Regions from separate parts of the Microbacterium sp. As-52 genome, predicted to be linked through region 3. Evidence: predicted binding sites of a transcription regulator. Region 3 holds the regulator's gene; each other region holds the start of a gene.
What was found. The regulator LexA, encoded in region 3, represses DNA repair genes until DNA is damaged. The targets are predictions, from matches to a motif close to TCGAACANNTGTTCGA.

Region 1 (3,275 bases), 680 kb from region 3:
CACCCGCGCTCCACCCCCACTCCCGGCTCCGGTCCCGGTCCCACTCCCGGCTCCGGTCCCGGTCCCACTCCCGGTTCCGGTCCCGGTCCCACTCCCGGTTCTGGTTCCGGTCCCGGGAGCGTCGATGCGGATCTCCCACCCGTTGTCGTGGATGCGATGGTGACACGTCTCACACAGCAGCACCCCGTTGGAGAGATCGGTCGGCCCGCGATCGCGTGTCCACCAGCGGATGTGATGCGCCCTCGTCATCTCCGGCGGCAAACCGCACATCGCGCATCCCCCGTCACGCTCCACCAACGCCAGCCGTTGCGCCCGGGTGAACAACCGTTTCTCCCGCCCCCAATCGAGAACCTCACTGTCCCCACCGAGAACACACGGGATCACGCCACCCCCGGCCGCCATCCGCCGCGCCGCCCCGACACTGACCGGCTGATCCACACCATCCACGGTCGCCGACCCGGTCCCGGCCTCCAGATCATCGAGACCCACCCGCACGATCACCCTCGCACCCGCCACCGGAACCCGCCGCTCACACCCGAGCACATGCGCGCAGAACACCGAAAGAGCATCCGCCTGGATCATCGGCACCGTCCGCCGATCCCCATCAGGAGCGCCCGCATCGGGAGCATCCTTCCGCGCCGCGAACACCGCCGTCACGAACCCCCGGATCGCCGTCACCACCGGCGCCGCGGTCTCCACATCGAGCACCGCGTTCAGATGCACCATCCCGTCCCGCTCGAACAGCGACAACGCCCGCCTGCCACGGCGCTCGTCCTCACGCGGCTCCACCCCATCCGGGTCAAGCCACGCCTCCACCCGCACCACGAGCATGCGCACACCATCGAGCGCGAGCCCTGCCGCCTTCTCCACCAGCATCCGCTCCCCCTCAGCGATCCGCTCCACCCCCGCCACAACCCGGCACCGATCCAGCGCCGCGATGATCAAAGCCGCCGCCGGAGCCCCCAGCACCCCCGCATCCAACGCCGCACTCACCAACGGATACCTCGCCGGCAGACGCGCCCCCAGAAGATCACTCCGCGGCGCCGTCGCCTCACCCACCCTGACAAGACGCGACGCCTCACCCGTCGACACCCCCGTCGCGGCCGCGATCAACGTCGCCGGACTACGGAAACCCTGCTGCTTCGCCAGACTCCCCGCACCCAACTCCGCACGCGACTCCCGAGAGATACACGCCGCCACCGACACATGCACCGCATCCAACCGACGCCGCAACACCCCGATCGACGCACTCACCACGACCAACTGCTCCCGCGACAACTCCCCCGAATCCCCCACACCCGCCCCGCCCACACCTCATCCAAGCGAGACATCGCCTCATGCAACGCGGTCAAATTCGACATACTCGATTTTACCGCGACCACCACCGAAATTCGAAGCTATATTCGAATGAATATCGGTGCACCGGCATTCCGAGCACACCGAGCGACGCCCGGCGGTGCCGGAGATCGTCACTGCACGTCGGCGAACAGCCCCATGATCTCCGGGCCCATCTCGACCTGACTCAGCACGATCCCGAAGGAGCCGTCGGGATCGACCCAGAAGTCCGTCCCCTGCCCGCCCGACCAGCCGTGGCGACCCGCGTTCTCTCCCTCGGTCTGCACCGCGACGCCGAACCCCCAGCCCGTGCCCTCCCAGAATCCCGGGAAGAAGCTGTCGTCGGTCTTCGCGCTCGACGGCACCTGGTCGGTACGCATCAGCGCGAGCAGTTCGGGGTCGATGATGACGTTGCCGTCATGCCGTCCCCCTGCGGCGACCATCCCCGCGAAAGCCGCATAGTCGGCCGCGGTCGACACGAGCTCCGAATGACTGAGGTCGAACGGAGCGGGCGCGACGGAGAAGCCCCCGGCGGCGGGCTCGATCTCGACCAGGGCGCCGTGCTCGTGGCGATACGCGGCGGGCAGCCGGTACGCCTCGTCGAGGGGCACCGCGTACCCGGTGTCGACCATGCCGAGCGGGGCGAAGAGGTCGCGTCGCAGATGATCCTCCAGCGAACCGTCGACCACCCGCGAGAGCAGGATCCCGAGGATCCCGAAGGAGTGGTGGTAACGCCATCCGATGCCGGGTTCGAAGGCCAGCGGGAGCACGGCCAGCGCGTCCAGCCACTCCTGAGCGCCCATCGCGACAGGTTCCTGCCCTGCGGCCGTCCGGTTCCCGATCATCGCCTCCGCCAGCGGGGACGGCACGACCTGCACCCCGTATCCGGAGGTGTTCGTGAGCAGGTGCCGCAGCGTGATCGGCGTCGTCGCGGGTACGACGTCGTCGAGCGGGGCGTCCGGAGCGCGCAGCACCCAGCGGTCGGCGAGTTCAGGCAGCCATCGCTCCACAGGGTCATCGAGCCGGAGGCGTCCCTCCTGCACGAGCCTCAGCGCCGCGACCGCGAGGATCGGCTTCGTCATCGACTGGATGCGGACGATCGCATCCGCCGGGAGATCGCCGGCCGTGACGATCTCGATGGCCCCGCCAGGAGCGCCGAGCACGCCGATGATCCCCGGAGCGGTGCCCCGCGCGACGTGGTCTTCCATGATCTGCCGGAACAAGGTCGTCATGCCCTCGATTCAACCCGGCGGCAGCACCCGTGTCCACGCCTCGACGACGATCCGGCCGAGACGGGAAGAGGCCCCGGACGTCGCATCCGGGGCCCCTTCAGGTGCACGATCTCAGCGCTTGCCGACGATCTGACGGCCGACGAGATCGCGCATGATCTCGTTCGTGCCGCCGTAGATGCGGTGGACCCGGGCGTCGGTGAAGGCGCGCGCGATCGGGTACTCCATGATGTAGCCGTATCCGCCGTGCAGCTGCACGCCTGTGTCGAGCACCTCCCACTCGCGCTCGGTCGCCCAGAACTTGACCTTCGCCGCATCCTCCGCGGTGAGCGTGTTGTCCTTGTAGGCGAGCAGTGCGCGGTCGATGTACGCCCACATCGCATCGGTGGTCGCAGACATGTCGGCGAGCCGGAAGCGGGTGTTCTGGAAGTCGGCGATGCGCTCACCGAACGCCTCGCGATCCTTCGTGTAGGCGATGGTCCAGTCGAGGGCGGCCTGTGCGGCTGCGGCCGCGGCGACGCCGATCGAGAGACGCTCGAGCGGCAGGTTCAGCATCAGCTGGATGAAGCCCTGGCCCTCCTTGCCGCTGATGAGGTTCTCGTCGGGGACGAACACGTCGGTGAAGCTGAGCTCGGCCGTGTCCCAGCCGTGGAAACCCATCTTGCTGAGCTTCTTGCCCTGGTCGAAGCCCTCCATGCCCTTCTCCACGAG
Region 2 (3,275 bases), 1.4 Mb from region 3:
GTCGTCTTCTCATTGTCGACGGGCGTTCCTCACGGCGCTTGTCGCGGAGCGCGCCGCAGATGTCCGAGTGCGAAGGATGACACGATCGGGCTGACGCCGAGCCGCCGGCCTGATGCCGAGCCGCCGTGATCGTGCAGCGACACCGTCACGCGGCGATGTCGAAGCGTGCGCGCCCGCCGAGCCTCGGGGCCTGTTGCGGGTCGACGTATCGCGGCGGAATGAACCACACCCGCGCTCCACTCCCACTCCCGGCTCCGGTCCCGGTCCCACTCCCGGCTCCGGTCCCGGTCCCACTCCCGGTTCCGGTCCCGGTCCCACTCCCGGTTCTGGTTCCGGTCCCGGGAGCGTCGATGCGGATCTCCCACCCGTTGTCGTGGATGCGATGGTGACACGTCTCACACAGCAGCACCCCGTTGGAGAGATCGGTCGGCCCGCGATCGCGTGTCCACCAGCGGATGTGATGCGCCCTCGTCATCTCCGGCGGCAAACCGCACATCGCGCATCCCCCGTCACGCTCCACCAACGCCAGCCGTTGCGCCCGGGTGAACAACCGTTTCTCCCGCCCCCAATCGAGAACCTCACTGTCCCCACCGAGAACACACGGGATCACGCCACCCCCGGCCGCCATCCGCCGCGCCGCCCCGACACTGACCGGCTGATCCACACCATCCACGGTCGCCGACCCGGTCCCGGCCTCCAGATCATCGAGACCCACCCGCACGATCACCCTCGCACCCGCCACCGGAACCCGCCGCTCACACCCGAGCACATGCGCGCAGAACACCGAAAGAGCATCCGCCTGGATCATCGGCACCGTCCGCCGATCCCCATCAGGAGCGCCCGCATCGGGAGCATCCTTCCGCGCCGCGAACACCGCCGTCACGAACCCCCGGATCGCCGTCACCACCGGCGCCGCGGTCTCCACATCGAGCACCGCGTTCAGATGCACCATCCCGTCCCGCTCGAACAGCGACAACGCCCGCCTGCCACGGCGCTCGTCCTCACGCGGCTCCACCCCATCCGGGTCAAGCCACGCCTCCACCCGCACCACGAGCATGCGCACACCATCGAGCGCGAGCCCTGCCGCCTTCTCCACCAGCATCCGCTCCCCCTCAGCGATCCGCTCCACCCCCGCCACAACCCGGCACCGATCCAGCGCCGCGATGATCAAAGCCGCCGCCGGAGCCCCCAGCACCCCCGCATCCAACGCCGCACTCACCAACGGATACCTCGCCGGCAGACGCGCCCCCAGAAGATCACTCCGCGGCGCCGTCGCCTCACCCACCCTGACAAGACGCGACGCCTCACCCGTCGACACCCCCGTCGCGGCCGCGATCAACGTCGCCGGACTACGGAAACCCTGCTGCTTCGCCAGACTCCCCGCACCCAACTCCGCACGCGACTCCCGAGAGATACACGCCGCCACCGACACATGCACCGCATCCAACCGACGCCGCAACACCCCGATCGACGCACTCACCACGACCAACTGCTCCCGCGACAACTCCCCCGAATCCCCCACACCCGCCCACACCTCATCCAAGCGAGACATCGCCTCATGCAACGCGGTCAAATTCGACATACTCGATTTTACCGCGACCACCACCGACATTCGAAGCTATATTCGAATCCATGCCGGCATATCAGCGGTGACACGATCCCTCTCCTGTCCGACGTCGACAGCTCGCTCCCGTCCCGCTCTCGACCGCCATCGATTCCACACGCGCCGGGAATCCTGCACGCCGCCCTCGCGTTCTCCCCCTCGGACCCTCCACGAAAGGCCCCCGATGACAGATCGTCCTCGCCGTTCGGCATGGCCGCCCCTGCTGCTCGCGATCGGGCTGGAGGTCACCGCGACCCTCTCGCTGCGTGCGGCCGAGGGATTCACGCATCCGCTCTGGCTGATCGTCGTGGTTCTGGGCTACTCCGGCTCACTGTGGCTGCTGTCGGTGGTGCTCGATCGCGGCATGGCCGTCGGGGTCGCGTACGGCATCTGGTCGGCGATCGGAGTCGTGCTGACCGCTGTGCTCGGCACCGTGCTGTTCGGCGAGCTGCTGGGACCGGTGCAGATCGTCGGCGTCGGCGTGATCGTGGTCGGCGTGCTGCTCGTCGAACTCGGCTCCCACACGCGCGAGACCAGGGAGGTGGCGCCGTGACCTGGCTGCTCCTCTCCCTCGCGATCGTCAGCGAGGTCACCGCGACGTTGAGCCTGCGCGCATCCGAGGGTCTGCGCCGTCGCCGTTGGATCCCCGTGATCGTCGTCGGCTACGTCGCGGCGTTCACGCTGCTCGGCACGATCCTGGCGCTGGGGATGCCGGTGGGCGTCGCCTACGGAATCTGGGCCGCCGCCGGCGTCGCGTTGACCGCCGTGCTGGGACGGGTCATCTTCAAGGACCACTTCTCGGCGATGATGGCCGTCGGCGTCGCACTCATCGCCGTCGGGGTCGGGATGATCGAGTTCGGCGGCGGGCACTGACGATCGCCAGCGCCGCCGACTGATCGAGCGCCCCGCACCCCTCAGTACTGCGCCGAGAACGCGCCGTCGGACTTCAGCAGTTGCCCGGAGATCCAGCGCCCCTCGTCCGACACGAGGAACTCCACCACCGCAGCCACGTCCGCCGGCTGCCCGAGGCGCCCGAGGGGCGTCATCCCGGCCAGACCCGTGCGCGTCTCGTCGTCCATCCAGCCGGTGTCGATGGGGCCGGGGTTCAGCACGTTCGCCGAGATCCCGCGCGGACCGAGCTCGCGCGCCGCAGAGATCACGAGGCGGTCGAGGGCACCCTTGGATGCGCCGTACGGGAGGTTGCCGGTGACGTGGTCGCTGGTGAGCGCGAGGATCACTCCCCCATCGTCGCCGATCTGCCGCGCGAACGCGGCGATCAGCAGCAGAGTCGCCCGCGCGTTCACGGCGACGTGCAGGTCGAAGCTCTCGGCGGTCGTGTCGAGGATGCCCGACTCCACGTCGTGCGCATGGCTCAGGATGAGGGCGGTGATCGGTCCGTGCGCGGCGGTGACCTCGGCGATCAGCGCCTCCGGTCCCTCGTGCGTCGAGAGGTCGGCCGGGTGGTCGGCATCGTGCAGGTCGCTGGTGACGACGGTCCATCCGGCGGCGCGCAGTCGAGGGACGATGCCGGCGGCGATGCTGTCGGCACGGGCGGCACCGGTGATCAGAGCGAGAGGCATGTCGCCACGCTATCGGAACCCGGAACTCCCCTCACGTCGCCAGGCACATCAGGGCGACCCCGGCGGCCAGCGCCCACGATTCGGTCGCGACC
Region 3 (3,275 bases):
ATCGGCGGCCCGCACCTGCTCGGCAGCCTCGTCCGGGGTGATCGTGTAGTCGGGCTGACGCGTGCCGGCGATCCAGCGTGCTCCCGTCCCCTGGGCGATGAGCGGGTACATCGAATACGTCGGCGCGAAACCGAACGCCGTGCGCCCGGGACCTCCGAAAGCCTGGAGGATGTGCTGGAGAACCTCGTTCGAGCCATTGCCGGCCCAGATCTGCTCCGGTGTGAGCCCATGCCCCAGGTACTCCGCGAACGACTCGCGGAGCGTCGTGAACTCCCGGTCCGGATAGCGGTTGACGTCGCGGATCGCGACGGCGATGTCGTCGAGGATGTCGCTCGCCACCGCGTCGGGGATCGGATGCGTGTTCTCGTTCACGTTGAGCGCGATCGGGAGCGGCGCTTGCGGAGCGCCGTATGGCGTCAATCCGCGAAGATCGTCGCGTAGCGGGAGATCGTTGAGGGAGAGGGTCACCCTTCCCATGTTAAGCGGCGCCTTGCCTCGATGACGCAAAGTTGCTGCTGTGCTGCCGCCGCCGGATCAGTTCACGTACTGGGCCGGGATGGCGAGCGTCTGGCCGATCTGGAGTTCTCCACCGCGCAGCAGGTTCATCCGGCTGATCTCACCGATGACGTCGCGCGGGTCGGCATCGGGAGCGACGCTGGTGGCGATCGACCAGAGGGTGTCTCCTGGCATGACGGTCACCGTCTCGACGCTGACGGCGGCCGAATCTGCTCCCGAAGCGATCGCGCTGCCACCGCTGAGCGCCGCGAAGGCGATACCGATCGCGAGCGGCACCGAGGCGAAAGCCAGCAGCACGGCGCGGCCACGCGTCGTCAGTCGGAGTCGCGTCGTGGGACGGGTCGACGCCGGAATGACTGCTGCGGTGCTGAAGCTGATGCTGCTCATGTGGTGCTCCTTAGCCTGTCCCGGAGCGGTGAGGCCGCCGGGGAAGTTGGCGTAGCGTTCGCATTCCCGTCTCGGCCGGGAGCCGTGAATGCGAAGCTACGTACCGAAGATATCTTCGAGTTCGAACATCTGTCAAGTATTCTTCGAAACCGAATCCGGAAATGAGCCGACACGCTCGAACAGATCTTCCAGATCGGCCCGTTTCTCGGATACGGTTTCGATAAGGACACCCCACCACGGGCCTCCGACATTCGAAGAGGGACGTCGGATCACGCACTGAAGGAGCACCATGAGCGAGAACTCTGCCCCCGAGTCGGAGGCACCGCGCACGCGCCGCCGGAAGAGCCTCAGCCCGAAGCAGATGGCGATCCTCGAGGTCATCCAGAACTCGATCGCGCACCACGGCTACCCGCCGAGCATGCGCGAGATCGGCGACGCCGTCGGTCTCAAGTCCCTCTCCAGCGTCACCCACCAGCTCGGGCAGTTGGAGCTCAGCGGCTATCTGCGTCGCGACCCCGGGAAGACCCGCGCCATGGAAGTGCTCATCGACCTCCCGGGGGCCAGCACCGAGAATCCCGCCGACGTGGCGACACCGGTCGGCGATGCGGCACTCGTCCCCCTGGTCGGACGCATCGCCGCGGGTGTGCCGATCACCGCCGACCAGCAGGTCGAGGAGATCTTCCCGCTCCCCCGCCAGCTGGTGGGCAAGGGCGACCTGTTCATGCTCAAGGTCTCCGGCGAGTCGATGATCGACGCCGCCATCTGCGACGGCGACTGGGTCGTCGTCCGTTCGCAGAACAGCGCCGAGAACGGCGAGATCGTCGCGGCGATGCTCGACGGCGAGGCCACCGTCAAGGTGCTGCGCCGTCGCGACGGCCACACGTGGCTGCTCCCGCGCAACTCGGCGTTCGAGCCCATCCTGGGCGATGAAGCCGTGATCCTCGGCAAGATCGTGGCGGTGCTCCGCGCGGTCTGAGACGAGAGCACGACGAAGGCCCTCCCGGTTCCCTGGAGGGCCTTCGTGTGCGCCCCGCGTGACGCTCGTGCCAGCGCCCCATAGGCTCGAAGCATGACGTCGTCCCCCTACGGTTCCTGGCCTTCGCCTTTCTCCGCGGCATCAGTCGCGGCGTCCTCTCCTCGCATCGACGGCGCCCGCTTCGTCGGCACGGAGATCTGGTGGGGTGAGTCGGTGCCGTCCGAGAAGGGACGGGTGACGGTACGGAGTTCCACGGGCGCCGAGGTCCTCCCCGCGCCCTGGAACGCCCGCTCCCGCGTGCACGAATACGGTGGCGGCGCCTGGACGGCGGACGATCGGGGGACGCTCTACTTCGTCGACGCCTCAGACCAGCGGGTGCGCCGCCTGACCCCCGACGGGGATCTCGTCACGCTCACCGCTGCCGGTCCCGCGCACGGAGGTCTGCGCGTGCAGGACGGACGTCTGCTCGCCGTGCGCGAAGACCTCTCGACCACACCGCACCTCCGCGCGATCGTCGAGATCCCGCTCGACGGCTCCGCCGCAGAAGACGAGTCCGCGGTCAGCGTGATCGTGCAGGGCGAGGGGTTCTTCGCCCACCCCGCATTCTCCCCTGACGGGACCCGCGCCGCGTGGGTCGCCTGGGAACGGGGGAAGATGCCGTGGGAGAGCGCGCGCGTGCAGATCGCCGAGGTCGACGGAGGCCTCCCGCGGACGATCCCCTCGCGAGCGGCGCTGCAGCCCGAGTGGCTCAGCGACACGGAACTGGTCTTCGCCGACATCGCCGATGACCGCTGGACACTCCACCGCATCGCCATCGACGGGGTGACGCCTTCCGGATCCCCGCGGCCGCTGGCCCCGTCCGATGCCGACACGGGCTACGGGCTCTGGGTGCTCGGCAACCGCTGGTATCAGCCGTTGGAGGACGGCCGCATCGTCGCCGTCCGCACGAACGGGCGCGACGACGTCGTCGTGATCGACACCGGAGGGGGCGAGAGCATCATCGAGTTCCCCGGCGACGGTCATGTGAGCGTCGATGCGGTCCACGGCACCCGGGTGCTGCTCTCCGGCAACGGTTCCCGGGTGGCGGCGGGGCTCTGGTGCGTCGATATCGAGTCGGGGGAGGTCGTCGCCGTGCGCGGCGGGGAGCCCGTCGATCCGCGCTGGATGCCGGCGTCGATGTCGATCGAGATCGACGGTCCGCACGGCGCCGTGCACGCATTCGCCTATCCGCCGGCGAACCCCGACGAGGAGGCCCCCGACGACGAGCTCCCGCCCTACGTCGTGCTGGTCCACGGCGGACCGACGGCGCATGTGACCGGGGCAGCCTCGGCAGCGATCGCCTTCTACACGAGCCGCGGGATCGGCGTGCTCGACGTGAACTACGGGGGCTCCACCG

Region 1: the regulator LexA is predicted to act here: its motif matches at 1,392-1,407, upstream of ACLFA2_RS05655 (DUF222 domain-containing protein).
Region 2: the regulator LexA is predicted to act here: its motif matches at 1,613-1,628, upstream of ACLFA2_RS14645 (DUF222 domain-containing protein).

The regions. Positions count from the first base shown of each region.
Region 1 is NZ_CP188171.1:1,177,057-1,180,331, forward strand. Features, by position in the region: gene ACLFA2_RS05655 (DUF222 domain-containing protein) at 1-1,257, opposite strand, end outside; gene ACLFA2_RS05660 (serine hydrolase domain-containing protein) at 1,470-2,567, opposite strand; gene ACLFA2_RS05665 (acyl-CoA dehydrogenase family protein) at 2,679-3,275, opposite strand, start outside.
Region 2 is NZ_CP188171.1:3,019,462-3,022,736, reverse strand. Features, by position in the region: gene ACLFA2_RS14645 (DUF222 domain-containing protein) at 146-1,552, opposite strand; gene ACLFA2_RS14640 (multidrug efflux SMR transporter) at 1,788-2,156, shown strand; gene ACLFA2_RS14635 (DMT family transporter) at 2,153-2,476, shown strand; gene ACLFA2_RS14630 (SDR family oxidoreductase) at 2,518-3,183, opposite strand; gene ACLFA2_RS14625 (hypothetical protein) at 3,215-3,275, opposite strand, start outside.
Region 3 is NZ_CP188171.1:498,978-502,252, forward strand. Features, by position in the region: gene ACLFA2_RS02415 (histidinol-phosphate transaminase) at 1-477, opposite strand, end outside; gene ACLFA2_RS02420 (LysM peptidoglycan-binding domain-containing protein) at 535-903, opposite strand; gene lexA (transcriptional repressor LexA) at 1,193-1,879, shown strand; gene ACLFA2_RS02430 (S9 family peptidase) at 1,973-3,275, shown strand, end outside.